One region of the Priestia sp. FW507-14D1A genome, then DNA from elsewhere that is predicted to be linked to it. Evidence: riboswitches for the same ligand, from Rfam matches in the RefSeq annotation. Region 1 holds a riboswitch; each other region holds the start of a gene.
What was found. A riboswitch is a leader RNA that binds a small molecule or an ion and turns the genes downstream of it on or off. The one in region 1 is predicted to bind S-adenosylmethionine.
Positions count from the first base shown of each region.

Region 2: another riboswitch for S-adenosylmethionine. It lies ahead of AC3WJG_RS17525 (phosphoadenylyl-sulfate reductase); the one in region 1 lies ahead of AC3WJG_RS10190 (bifunctional homocysteine S-methyltransferase/methylenetetrahydrofolate reductase).
Region 3: another riboswitch for S-adenosylmethionine. It lies ahead of metE (5-methyltetrahydropteroyltriglutamate--homocysteine S-methyltransferase); the one in region 1 lies ahead of AC3WJG_RS10190 (bifunctional homocysteine S-methyltransferase/methylenetetrahydrofolate reductase).
Region 4: another riboswitch for S-adenosylmethionine. It lies ahead of AC3WJG_RS02985 (BMP family lipoprotein); the one in region 1 lies ahead of AC3WJG_RS10190 (bifunctional homocysteine S-methyltransferase/methylenetetrahydrofolate reductase).

Region 1 is NZ_JBYSWQ010000002.1:337,828-341,080, reverse strand. It holds gene AC3WJG_RS10190 (bifunctional homocysteine S-methyltransferase/methylenetetrahydrofolate reductase) at 1-1,271, opposite strand, end outside; SAM riboswitch class I at 1,379-1,485, opposite strand; gene AC3WJG_RS10185 (YkvI family membrane protein) at 1,830-2,864, shown strand; FMN riboswitch at 2,972-3,122, shown strand.
Region 2 is NZ_JBYSWQ010000004.1:361,505-364,757, forward strand. It holds gene cdaS (sporulation-specific diadenylate cyclase CdaS) at 1-559, opposite strand, end outside; SAM riboswitch class I at 872-974, shown strand; gene AC3WJG_RS17525 (phosphoadenylyl-sulfate reductase) at 1,229-1,942, shown strand; gene cysP (sulfate permease) at 1,962-3,041, shown strand; gene sat (sulfate adenylyltransferase) at 3,094-3,253, shown strand, end outside.
Region 3 is NZ_JBYSWQ010000001.1:332,972-336,224, forward strand. It holds gene metE (5-methyltetrahydropteroyltriglutamate--homocysteine S-methyltransferase) at 1-1,846, opposite strand, end outside; cobalamin riboswitch at 1,996-2,184, opposite strand; SAM riboswitch class I at 2,264-2,374, opposite strand; gene AC3WJG_RS02040 (hypothetical protein) at 2,455-2,706, opposite strand; gene AC3WJG_RS02045 (metallophosphoesterase family protein) at 3,236-3,253, opposite strand, start outside.
Region 4 is NZ_JBYSWQ010000001.1:494,183-497,435, forward strand. It holds gene AC3WJG_RS02980 (ABC transporter ATP-binding protein) at 1-350, opposite strand, end outside; gene AC3WJG_RS02985 (BMP family lipoprotein) at 433-1,443, opposite strand; SAM riboswitch class I at 1,519-1,625, opposite strand; gene AC3WJG_RS02990 (hypothetical protein) at 1,954-2,112, shown strand; gene AC3WJG_RS02995 (hypothetical protein) at 2,203-2,571, opposite strand; gene AC3WJG_RS03000 (putative polysaccharide biosynthesis protein) at 2,585-3,253, opposite strand, start outside.

The sequences.
Region 1 (3,253 bases):
CCAGGGAAATCGCCAACTTTTGACGGATCACCGGTAATTGCAAGCACTTGATTCATTCCTAGCGTATGAAGTCCCATTAAATGAGATTGAAGTCCAATTAAATTTCGATCGCGACAGGTAATATGAATAAGCGGTCGTGCTTTTGTTTCTTGCTGCATCAGTGTTGCCATTGCCAAGTTGCTGATGCGAGGTGAGGCAAGAGAATTATCAGCTAATGTAATAGCATCTACGCCGACTTTATCCAGTGCTTTTGCACCTTCTAAAAATTTCGTCGGACCCAGCTGTTTAGGCGGATCTAGCTCGACGATAACCGAGCGGCGCTTCTTCACAATTTCATGCATATGAGGTTTATCCTGCTGCTCACGCTCTTGAACCGTAACGGCTGGTCTCATTTTAACGACTTTGCTTGTAATCGGAGGCAGGTCTTTTAAGGCAGATGACATTGCGCGTACGTGAGCTGGTGTTGTACCGCAGCATCCTCCAATTAAGCGAACCCCTTGTTCGCGGAATAAACGTGCGCTTTCTACAAAGTAGTCTTCATTCGTTTCATACTCCAGCTTTCCTTCCACATACGCCGGAAGGCTGGCATTAGGGTAAGCAGATAAGAAAGCACGATCAGGAAGCGGTACTTCTTCAAGAGACTGAATCATATGATAAGGACCTAAACGGCAGTTTAGCCCGACAACATCTGCTCCTAAGTCTTCTAATTCTTTTAATGCATCTGCTAAAGGACGCCCATCTTGCAGTACGCCAATATCATGCAGGGAAACGTGGGTAATAATAGGCTTATCCGTTTCTTTTCTTGCCAGTGTAAGAACGGTTTTTAATTCTTCGAAATCATAGTATGTTTCAAACAAAAGGCCATCCACGCCTTCATTTAAAAGCCAAAACATTTGTTCACGAATGCTTCGCTTAACTTCTTCTAAACTAATAGCGTTTTTTTGGAAAGAACGAATTCCGCCGAGTGTACCAACCACGTAAGCCTGATCTTTTGCAGCTTGTTTCGCTAATTTTACACCAGCAACATTGATGTCTTTGACTGAATCTTCTAATCCATAACGGGCAAGTTTTTGATAATTAGCAGCGTACGTATTTGTTTGAATAACGTTTGCACCAGCTTCTACATAGGCTCTGTGAATACGAGAAACCTCTTCTGGTTTGGTGATGTTTAGTTCTTCAAAACAGCTGTCAATACCGTGTGAGTAAAGGAGGGTACCAGTGGCACCATCCCCAATTAAAATTTTAGACTTTAAATCTTCAAGTAACCCCATGTCAAAACCTCCTTAAATTGTTCCGCTTCTATTTCACGAGTGATTCGTTTTATGCAATATGCCGATAAAATAGAAAAAGTCTTCTTAAGAAGAAGACTTTTTTCGCCTTCTTATCTTCCAAGCAATAAATTGCTTGCTGGATTTAGCACCATGTCTCTAACGACTGGTTGCTGAGGTTTCAAAGGGCCAGTCCCTCCACCTCTCATGATAAGAATCAATTGTATATAATTGAAACATATTTTTTTAAATAGAAAGAATACTTATTTAATAATTTATCTGATTTTTAGAAATTATACAACAGTAAATTGTGAATTTCCAGCAAATATTGAGGAAAATTTAAAAGCTAAAGGGAAAATATCCGTATATTTTGTTTGAAAATGACTGTTATGTTAGGGGTTAAGGAGTTTTTTGTGAAAAATACAAAAAGAAAATGAAAAATAAAAAATAAACGAAAAGGCACAAGCGCTGGGATATGCGTAGATTTACACGTAAAACGGCTCGTCTTTTTTTTACCGTTTCTACATATAGTGAACTATGAAGGGTAGAAGGGTGATGGGTATGAAAAGGTGGAAACTCACGCTGCAGGTTGCTGCTACGTATGTAGGCACTGTTGTAGGAGCCGGTTTTGCAACAGGCAAGGAAATCGTTCAATTTTTTACACAGTACGGGGAACTTGGAATGGTCGGGATTTTGGTCAGCGGCTTGTTTTTTATTTGGCTAGGTTCGAAAATGATGCTGCTTTCGCACGCAATTGGGGCTTCTTCTTATCAGCAGCTTAATACATATTTATTTGGTGATGTGCTTGGAAAAGCGGTAAACGGTGTAATGATTGTCATTTTATTTGGAGTAACTTCAGTCATGCTAGCGAGTACGGGAGCAATAGGAAAAGAACAGTTCGGGCTATGGCCTCCTGTTGGGATGATTTTTACAATTGTTTTAACTTATATATTTATCGCCAAAGGAATTAACGGTATTTTAATGGTTAATTCTCTTGTTGTGCCGATGATGCTTTCATTTGCTTTTATCATCTTTGTGCCAAATATCAGCTATTTCTCACTGATTCAAACGAAGCCGGATTTAACGCTCGTCACGCAGTGGAAGTGGGCGGTTAGTCCCTTTTTATATATTTCCCTAAATCTAGCTTTGGCTCAGGCTGTTTTAGTTCCATTAGGAAGCTCCGTGAAAGATAGGAGCGTGATTAAAAAAGGGGCCGTAATAGGAGGATGTGTACTTACGTTTATGCTTGTTTCTACTCATCTTGCCCTTTCCAATTTGCCTTATTCATTTCAACTTGATATTCCGATGAGTGCCGTTGTTAAAAATATCTCAGCGTGGGTGAATGTTTTATTTACGGTAGTTGTGTTAGGCGAGATTTTTACTACATTGATTGGAAATGTATTTGGAATCGCTAAGCAGATTCAGTCATTTCTTCCCCTGAATGACAAACAAGCTTTTGCATTTATTATCTTGGCTTGCTTTATTATTGGGCAATTCGGATATGCCCAGCTTCTTGAGTTTTTGTATCCGATATTTGGCTATATTGGACTAGCTTTTGTATGGATGCTATGTATTAAAAAAGAAAAAATAAGCTAAAAGCTGGATTTTAAAGAATAGATGTGAAAAAACGAAGTTAAATGATGTGACAAGTCGATTTTACTTTGCTATAATGTAAAACAAATAAGACTCTAGCAGTCGAATATATTATCCTTCGGGGTCGGGTGTAAGTCCCAACCGGCGGTGATAAAGCGTATGCTTTTAAGCCCGTGACCCGTTTTCATACGATGTATGTTAGCGGTGGATCTAGTTAAAATCTAGAGCCGACAGTAAAAGTCTGGATGGGAGAAGGATCAGGAAGCACAGTTGTTTTTTTGTGTTGAATTAATAAGGGACACGCTTGCCTTTTTTAAAGCTACCCTTGTTTTTATACACAAAATATAACTGTTTATTTCGTATACAATTAGCGGAATTTTGCATAGATAAAA
Region 2 (3,253 bases), on a different contig from region 1:
TTTCTTCAGATACAACTAAAATTAATGCATCCGATTTTTCCGACATTCCAATGGCTGCACGGTGACGTGTTCCCAATTTTTTGGTCGTTGAAATAATAGACGAGAGAGGTAAAACATTAGCAGCTGAGATAAGCTGATTATTTCTAATTAGGACGGCTCCGTCATGTAAGGGTGTCCCTGGGTAGAACAGTGTCTCAACTAGCGTAGCGCTGACAGGAGCTTGAATAGGCATTCCCTTTTGAATAAGAGGGTCTACATTTTGTTCCCGTTCAATGACAATTAAAGCGCCGTGACGTTTCTCAGAAAGGTTATGAATAGCTAAGGACAGAGCAGCATATTCAAATGTATAAGGCGATAGATAATGACGCAAGTAATAAGAGGCGGCCGTAGCTTGAACATCTTGAAATAACCTTCTCATCTCCTCAAAATCACATAGGATACAATGATCACTCGTATCTAAATGTTTAATTAAATTAGAGGCTTCAGTTGAAATTTGCTGTAAATATGTTCGCACATTATTTTTAATTGTATCGTCTAATTGAAAGGAATGTCTCTCCATCTTATATAGCTCCTATCTGTCAGTCAGTGTTATCTGTAATGTGTGCTAATGTGGGTGAATTATCCGTAAAGCTTATAAATCCCTTATTAATTTTATAGAGAGGTGTTGTGTTTTATTTAGGAAGAGAATATAAAAAGTTGAGGAAAAAGAAAGCGTTTTACAAACTGATATGTTCACATTTGGTTTAAATTTACATATGTTGTTTTAAATAAAAGTATAGATATTTCTGTGAATTTAAAGTATAGTTTTCTTATCGGATATATGATTTTTAATGTTGACAAATATTCTAAATATGCTAAAATTTTTAAAAAATGCTTATCAAGAGTGGTGGAGGGATCTGGCCCGCTGAACCCCGGCAACCTGCTTAGCAAGGTGCTAATTCCAGCAAAGTGTGTATCATTTTGAAAGATAAGGTAAAAATTTATTGCCTACCCAGTCTTTCAATATGGAAGACTTTTTATTTTGATATAGCGCAAGCGATAATTTAAGGAGGGACATCAATGACTGTAACCCCCGACTTAAAACAAATCTTTGAGCACGTCGAAGAAAAGTAAGAATTAAATAGTTTCGCTGACTAGACACACTAGAGGCGGTTTTATCCAATTCTAGTGGGTAAAACCGTCTTTTTTTATTGGATAACGCGGATAACTAAGAATTGGAGTGAAGAAAATGGCAGACTTATATACGTACGGAAACTGGAGTGATACATTTCCAGAGTTCGACAGTGAAGATGAAACAAAAGGAGCCCTTTCAGCATTGCAGTGGGCGTATGATACCTACGGAGATTCAATTATTTACGCATCAAGCTTTGGTATTGAAGGGATCGTGTTAATTGATTTAATTTCAAAAGTGAAAAAAGATGCTGAAATTGTCTTTTTAGATACGGGCGTTCATTTTAAAGAAACATATGAAGTGATTGATGCAATTAAAGAACGCTTTCCTGATTTGCGTATTCATATAAAAAAACCGGATTTAACTCTTGCAGAACAAGCTGAGAAACATGGAGATGAGCTTTGGAAGAGTCAGCCTAACCTATGCTGTCAAATTCGAAAAATCATCCCGTTAAGGGAATCTCTTGCTCCTTATGATGCGTGGATTTCTGGTTTGAGACGCGAGCAGTCTGAATCTCGTGCCAACACGAATTATTTTAATAAAGATGAGAAATTCAAGAAAGTTAAAGTCTGCCCGTTGATTCATTGGTCTTGGAAAGAAGTTTGGCGCTATGTGTATAAGCATGATTTACCATATAACAAACTTCATGATCAAGGCTACCCAAGCATCGGCTGTGAGCCTTGTACCGCACCTGCCTACAATGTAGACGATTTACGTTCAGGAAGATGGGCAGGTACACAAAAAGTTGAATGCGGATTACACGAATCTTAAATACGAAAGAGCTGAATAAATGATGCTTTTATATGTTGCCTTTATCATTGCGCTTTTTTTTGCAATGAATATCGGGGCAAGCGGTGCAGCAGCAGCTATGGGCGTTTCATACGGCTCCGGTGCGATTAAAAAGCGAAGAGTAGCCTTGTTCATCTGTGCTGTAGGTATTGTGCTCGGAGCCATTATCGGAGGCGGCGAGGTGGTAAAAACCATCAGTTCAGGTATCATACCTGAAAAATTGCTGTCAGTAGAATTAGTTATTATCATTCTGGCTGCTGCAACGCTGTCACTCTTTTTCGCGAATTTAATTGGTATCCCGCTATCAACAAGTGAAGTAACGGTTGGTTCAGTTGTTGGAGTAGGAGTAGCTTATCAATCTCTGTATGTGGAAAAACTTTTAGTTGTCATGTCTTTTTGGATTATTGTTCCGCTGGTTTCATTTGTCATTGCTTTTTTGATTGGAAAAGTGATAAAACGCAGAGCGCATAAAAAAGAAGCAGAGGGAAAGTGGAAAAGAGTTTTAACGATTTTAGTTATAGCCACGGGATTCTTTGAAGCCTTCTCAGCTGGAATGAATAACGTGGCAAATGCTGTCGGTCCTCTAGTAGGAGCTGGATTAATGGATGCCACAACGGGTGTCATAGCAGGAGGACTGGCTGTGGCGCTCGGAGCTCTTTTACTAGGCGGCCGAGTTATTGAAACAAACGGGAAAAAAATTACTCGCTATTCTGTAGGAGAAGGGTGCATTATCTCGGGTACTGGTGCTTCCCTTGTTACAGCAGCTTCACTTTTTGGTTTGCCAGTACCGCTTACACAGGTCACTACGTCTTCTATTATTGGAATAGGAGCAGCGAAAACGGGATTCACGAAAGAACAGCGTGAAGTGGTCATTCAAATGTTAAAGGTTTGGGTGGTATCCCCCGTATTTTCACTCGTAATCTCATATGTTCTTGTGAAATTAGTACTTGAAAGCGACTTATATTCATTTGTGGTGCTAGCTAGCGGCTGCATTGCCACAGCAGGTGTTCTAAGCTTAGCTAGAACGACTAGAAGAAAAAGAGCAAGCTTGCAGTCGGAAAAAGAAAAAATGACTGCGTGATTCAAGTGCTTTTTATTATATTGTGTTAATTATTTAAGGAGGATTTTACAAAATGACAACAATTCAAGCACACGGTGGAGAATTAATTAATTTATATCAACCAACATATGACTACACTTCACTAACAAAAGAAATCGAAGTAGATAACATGGCTCTAAGTGATTTAGAACTAATTGGAATTGGTGCTTACAGCCCAATTACAGGATTTTTAG
Region 3 (3,253 bases), on a different contig from region 1:
TTAACGGCAATCCTTCACGCAGCGCCGGTTCATCTACTTGAATCATTGAAATGCCCTGACTTTCAAGTGCTTCTACTTCTTTTCTAAGAGCAAGCGCAATTTGATTTGCCACGTCGTAGCGCGGGATATCATCACGCACAAACGACCAGTTTAAAATCGTAATCGGACCCGTCAGCATTCCTTTAACTGGCTTATTGGTTAAAGACTGTGCGTAGACCGTTTCTTTGATCGTCATCGCCTGCTCGTACGATACATCTCCGTAAATAAGCGGCGGCTTCACGCAGCGAGAACCGTAAGATTGCACCCAGCCAAACTTTGTAAACTGAAAGCCTCCTAATTTCTCACCGAAGTATTCGACCATGTCCGTACGCTCAAACTCTCCGTGCACAAGGACATCTAAGCCGATGTTTTCTTGAATTTCAATCCATTTTTTTATTTCCTCGTTAATGTACGCTTCATATGCTTCATCGCTTAACTCGCCTTTACGCCATTTTAGACGCTCTTTTCGCACTTCTTTTGTTTGCGGAAAGCTTCCAATCGTTGTCGTTGGAAGAAGCGGCAGTTGAAAAGCTTCTTGCTGAACGCGCTGACGTACGTCAAACGGCGCTTGTCGCTCTGCTTTATAACTGTGCAGCTGCTTCAGCTCTTTTTGCACGTCTTGATGATTTCGAAAAGATGATCCATTTAATGCTTGAATTGCCTGTTTGTTTACGCTTATTTCTTCTTCTATTGCTTCTTTTCCTTGCTGCACTGCTTTTGCTAAAAGCGTGATTTCCTTTAGCTTTTCATCTGCAAAAGAGAGCGCATTTTTCAATACTGGATCAATCGTCTCTTCATTTTTCACCGTGACAGGAACATGTAATAAACTTGATGAAGGCTGCAGAATCAAACGGTCTTTTGATACGGCTTCTTCAATTTCACTGATTGTTAAAAGCTGTTCGTCCAAATTTTCACGCCAAATGTTTCGTCCGTCAATCACTCCTGCTGCCAGCACTTTATCACTCGGAAAACCATATTTATTAAGAGCCGTGAGATTTTCGCCTCGGTCATGCACAAAGTCTAAACCGATTCCTTCAACAGGAAGAGACACAACTTCTTTGTAGTGATCAACGCTGTCAAAATACGTTTGCAAAATGTTTTTTACATTCGGTGCCGCTTCCTTCAAAGTTTGATAGACTTCTGTGTAAAGTGCCAGGTCTTCTTTTGATAGCGTTGTAGATAAAATCGGCTCATCTATCTGTACCCACTCTACTCCTTCTGCCTGAAGCTCAGCTAAAATAGTCGCATACAGAGGAACAAATTGTTCAACTATTTCTTTAAACTCATTTTTTTTATATCCTTTTGACAGCTTTACAAATGTTACTGGACCTAAAATCACGGGCTTGCCTTCAATATTCAGCTTCTGTTTTGCTTCTTTGTAAAACTGAAGCGGGCGATTTTCTACAAGAGACGGCGTACATTCCTCAAGCTCTGGTACGATGTAGTGATAATTTGTGTTAAACCATTTTGTCATCGTAGAGGCTACCGCACCTTTTGTTCCTCGCGCGATGTCAAAATACGTTTCAAGCGATACCGGTCCTCCGTCATAATCAAAGCGCTTTGGCACTAGACCAAACATAGCGGCTGTATCTAACACGTGATCGTATAAGCTAAAATCGCCGACTGGAATCAATTCAATTCCTGAGTCACGCTGTTTTTTTAAATGCCCTAGACGAAGAGACTCAATTTCCTGCAAAAAGATATCTTTCTCTAGTTTTCCTGCCCAAAACTGTTCAAGCGCTTTTTTCCATTCTCGTTTTTCACCAATTCTTGGATAACCTAAGTTTGAACTTTTTACACTGCTCATTTTTTCCACTCCCTGTATATTTTTTATCGGTAAACTAAAAAATCTCTCTTTTCGAAATGAAAAGAGAGATGATACGCATACTTAACTAAAGTTGAGATAGCCTGTTTTTCTCAACACGTATTCCTCACTCCTCTCTATATCCCGTAGAGCTTAAGTGCATACAACAGGCAGGTCTCCTGACTTAGGTTCATCGCTTCCTATCCCTTCCCATTTCAACATGAAACAGTGGTTAATAAGTTGCTCCCCATTACAGTGGCGGGACCGCGCCGGCTTTTCACCGGTCTTCCCTTTTAAGCTGCGTACATTCGTTACACAGCACCTGATGCATTTTTATAAAATTGTTCATTCAAAACATATTCACATAAAATAAAAAGCCTCTCTATCACGAATAGAGAGGCATAGTATCTATGAAATCCTCTCTTATTTTTCAAAGCTGTACGCTTTGCAGGATGTAGCACCTTTTCAACAAGAATGTTAAATGGTTGCCGGGCTTCACAGGGCCAGTCCCTCCGCCTCTCTCAATAAGAGTTTTAATTGTTTATAATATTTTGAATGTAGAGTCATCTTAACACCTTAGATTTATGTTGTCAAAAAATTTTTTTAAAAAATCAGTTTTTAGGAGGTGCTGACGCTAATTTTTGCCTTAACAATTTGTAATCATCTTTTCGATGTGTTTCAATTAAATCTTTTGCTCCCTGGTGATATCCTGACGAATAGATATACTCTACCGCTGTTTCGATAAGCTTTCTTTTTTCTTCGGCACACTCCCGGTCCATTAAGGGGAACAGTCTACCTAAAAGGTCATTTAAATCTTCCTTGATAAAACGATCAAGTCCTTCTTGCATCTTTTCGTTTGCCATGATTGCTCCTCCATTTGCTGTGTATGTTCTAAGCCTCTATAAGCAGGCATTTCACTGTAAATTTTAAGATAAAGTTAAGTCATTAAGCAGTATATCAAGTGAATGTTTTTCTTTAATTACATATGTAATACAAATATATGACAAATATAGAGAATATATCATCATTCATTATCTATTATAACGTTTGACTTAGCCTTCTGCTACAAGGTTTCGTTAAGAGTTATGCACATTTTTCCAAAAGAGGTTGAGACATAACGAAATGAATTCAATCTAAAGGCAAATGGGATACATGAGCTGAATCCCTTGTGACACCGCAGTTGATTTCCGTACGAGATTTCGATTTTTGCGGGAGTCTTCGTCTTGTCCTCCAATCACCTGCTAGAAAGACCTATACACATGAAACCTACGTTTACCCTAACCAAAAAACGAACCACTAATCACACATCTTGATCGATGATTCGTTTCACTTCGTCTAAAACCCTTTTGTTCCAGCCTCTTTTTTTGAACCTAGCTTTCTACTTTCTTGTTTTTACAAACAATTTCTTCG
Region 4 (3,253 bases), on a different contig from region 1:
GCCTGCCTTCTATTAAAAAAGAGGCCTTTCTTTGGCTCATGCCCCAAGACAATGTTTTCAGCCACTGTAAAATGAGGAAAAACCATAAAATGCTGATGCACCATGCCTATTCCGTTTTTAATGGCATCTGCAGGAGATGAAAACGAGACGGTTTTCCCATGTAGCTGAATACTTCCTGAACTCGGCTTTTCCATTCCGTAAAGCATCCTCATTAACGTCGTTTTTCCAGCGCCATTTTCTCCAACCAGCGCGTGAACCTCGCCTTTTTTCAGTGTAAAAGACACGTTATCATTCGCTAAAAACGAACCGTATTTTTTCGTCAAATTCGTTAACTGCAGCAGCTCACTCATTCCATTCATTGCTCCTTTCCACTTTAGGATTTTTTCAAAAATAAGAAAGAGAAGCCAGCCTTACTCGACTTCTCTTTTCAACTCACTTGGCTAACGGATCTTTTACTACGGTTTTTCCATCAATAATCGAATCTTTAATTTCTTTTAATTGATCAATTACATCTTGCCCTACAAAGTCATTAAGAGGTGTCTTGCTGTCTTGAGTCACATACGTTAACCCAACACCTTTTTCTTTTAAGCCGTATGTTACTACGCCCGATTTAAATTTGTCATTTGCGAGTGCTTCTACCGTTTCATAAGCAGCCGCATCAGATCCTTTTAACTGCGATAAAACGATATGCTCAGGATCTACTTCCGTACGGTCAATATCTTGGCCAGCCGTATAAAAACCTTTTTCTTTTGCTGCTTCAAATACACCCAAGTCGCCTACCGCTGAAGCTCCGGCAATAAAGTCAGCTCCTTTTGAAGCCTGTAAAATAGCAAGCTCTTTTGCTTTAGCTGGATCAGAGAAGCTTCCAACATAGTTTACTAGAAACTCTGCTTTTGGATTTGTTGATTGTAACCCTTCTTTAAAGCTTACCGTCCATTTTTTTAATAATGGAATATCATCTGCTGCAACCATTCCTACTTTATTCGTTTTTGTAACCAATCCTGCTGCTGCTCCTAATAAATATGAAGCTTCTTGTTCACGGAATACAACGCTTCTTACATTTGGTAAATCGACCACTGTATCAATAATCGCAAATTGACGCTGCGGGTTTTCTTGAGCTACTTTTTTCAACGCATCTTCGGATTCAAAAGAAGATGTAATAATCAAATCATAATTTTCTGCTACGGCAGCACGCAAATTACTTTCAATGGCTGCTTGGTCCGTGGATTCAATTGTCTTTATATCAATGTTATACTTCTTTCCAGCGCGTTTTGCTCCATCATCCATTTGTTGAAAAAACGGGTTAACTCCAATCTTTTCAGGTAAAACAAGAGCAATTCGCTTCTTTCCTTTCTCTTCACTTCCGCTGCTTTTTGTGCTTTTTGACTGACAGCCAGTTACGAGTAGTACAAGCGCAACGGCTAAAATAAGAAACTTCTTCATTTAACTTACTCCCCCTATAATATAAAAAAAGCTCTTCCTTTATATAAAGGAAGAGCTCGTTAACCAAACGTCTCTTCCTCATCTTCAAGAACATACTGTTCTTAAGGATTTGGCACCATTCTGTCATAGACAGCGGTTGCCGGGTTTCACAGGGCCAGTCCCTCCACCTCTCTTGATAAGGAAAACAATAGCTATTTGTTTTATGTAATATAGTCAATATTAATAGTTTTTTAACAATTGTCAATATTATTTTTCTTTTTTACGCAAAAAAACTTTAAAAACAGATAGGATTATACGGTTTTAGTCTACTAAAATACAGATCAACCTTCTAAATTAATCATCGTATGCCTCCTAGCAAAGCGCTTATGGTAAGTCTGCTAGTCTTCTAGAAGGATCATGTGTAGCAGAGCACTTTTATTACATCTCTTTTGTTAATCCACTATCGATTGAAAACACTTTACCAAGAATGTTAGACTTTTCCTGAGCGATATTTTTTAAGAGGTGTTAACGTTGAAATTGATGAAAGAATTATCTGGAGTAGCTATTGGACTCATTATCGCTTTGGCGGTTTCAAAAATCTTTTTTGATACCCCGACCAATATTGGAATTGTAGTTATTTTTATTACTAGTATGGTCGTAACAGGTATAACAAGAGCGAAACTAAGATAAGATAACCTAACTAAAAAACACCACCTTTTATTCGCAAGGTGGTGTTTTCTTTTAATGATTTTAGTATGTAGTTATTCTCAGTGAATGCTTTTACCCTTCTCTATCAATCATCGTATACTTCCTAGCAAAGCGCTTGTAGTAAATTTGCTCATCCTCTTGTCCATCGTTAAAAACAAGTCGGTTATGATTAATATCTTTTTCTTTTAACACATAGCCTTTTTCATTCATCAGTTGAATATATTCATCTAAATGCCCTTTTTTAACCATATAGTGAAGAGCATCATCTGAATCCGTAGTGTTTGCTACATCTTGACTTCCCACTTCTAACTTGAATACAGCTGTTGCTGTTTGAATGGGACGATAATCTCCAAACACTCTTTCCCAATTTAATAGCAGCAGCGCGCCGGAAATTATTATACATCCTCCAGCCGCTACGGTTAGTACAAATCGTTTTGACACTACTTTCTCTCCTTTACATTCTTTTTCTTCTATTTAATACAATGGATTGCCCTAAACTTGTTTTTACGCCAAGTCCTAGATACACGGCAGCACCTAAAGCAATTGAAATACAAGATGTACTAATTGCAAGTGAAGATGCAGACAGCTTATTTTCTAAAAAATAGTGAGAAGTATAATTGCCGATAATCACAGCGGCTGACATCACACTTACTAATAAAACAGGTGTCAACGCAGCTTGTCCCAGTGATTGAACTCGGTAAGAAATGGATTTTTCAATTAAATAAAAGTTATATATAACCGATACACCATACCCTCCGTAAGTCGCGACAACCGGTCCAATTTCTTTTAAGCTTGAAACCAACAGTACGTTTAATACTAGCTTCACAACAATTCCTAAGCCCAAGCCTAAAATTAGCTTCTTTTGCTGATTAATTCCTTGGAGAATTGCGGCTGTTACTGTAAAAAGAGCAAATAAAACGGCAGCAGGCGCGTACCATTGTAAAACAACTCCACCGATTTCAGGACTGTTTTTTGCTCCAAAAATCATCATATATACCGGCTTGCCTAATAAACAAAGCCCCACAGCAGCAGGAAGAGTAAAAAATAACAGCAGTTGCAGCGTTTTTGTAATCTTTCCTTTTACTTCTCGTAAATTTCCCTGCACAAAAGAAGATGTAATGCC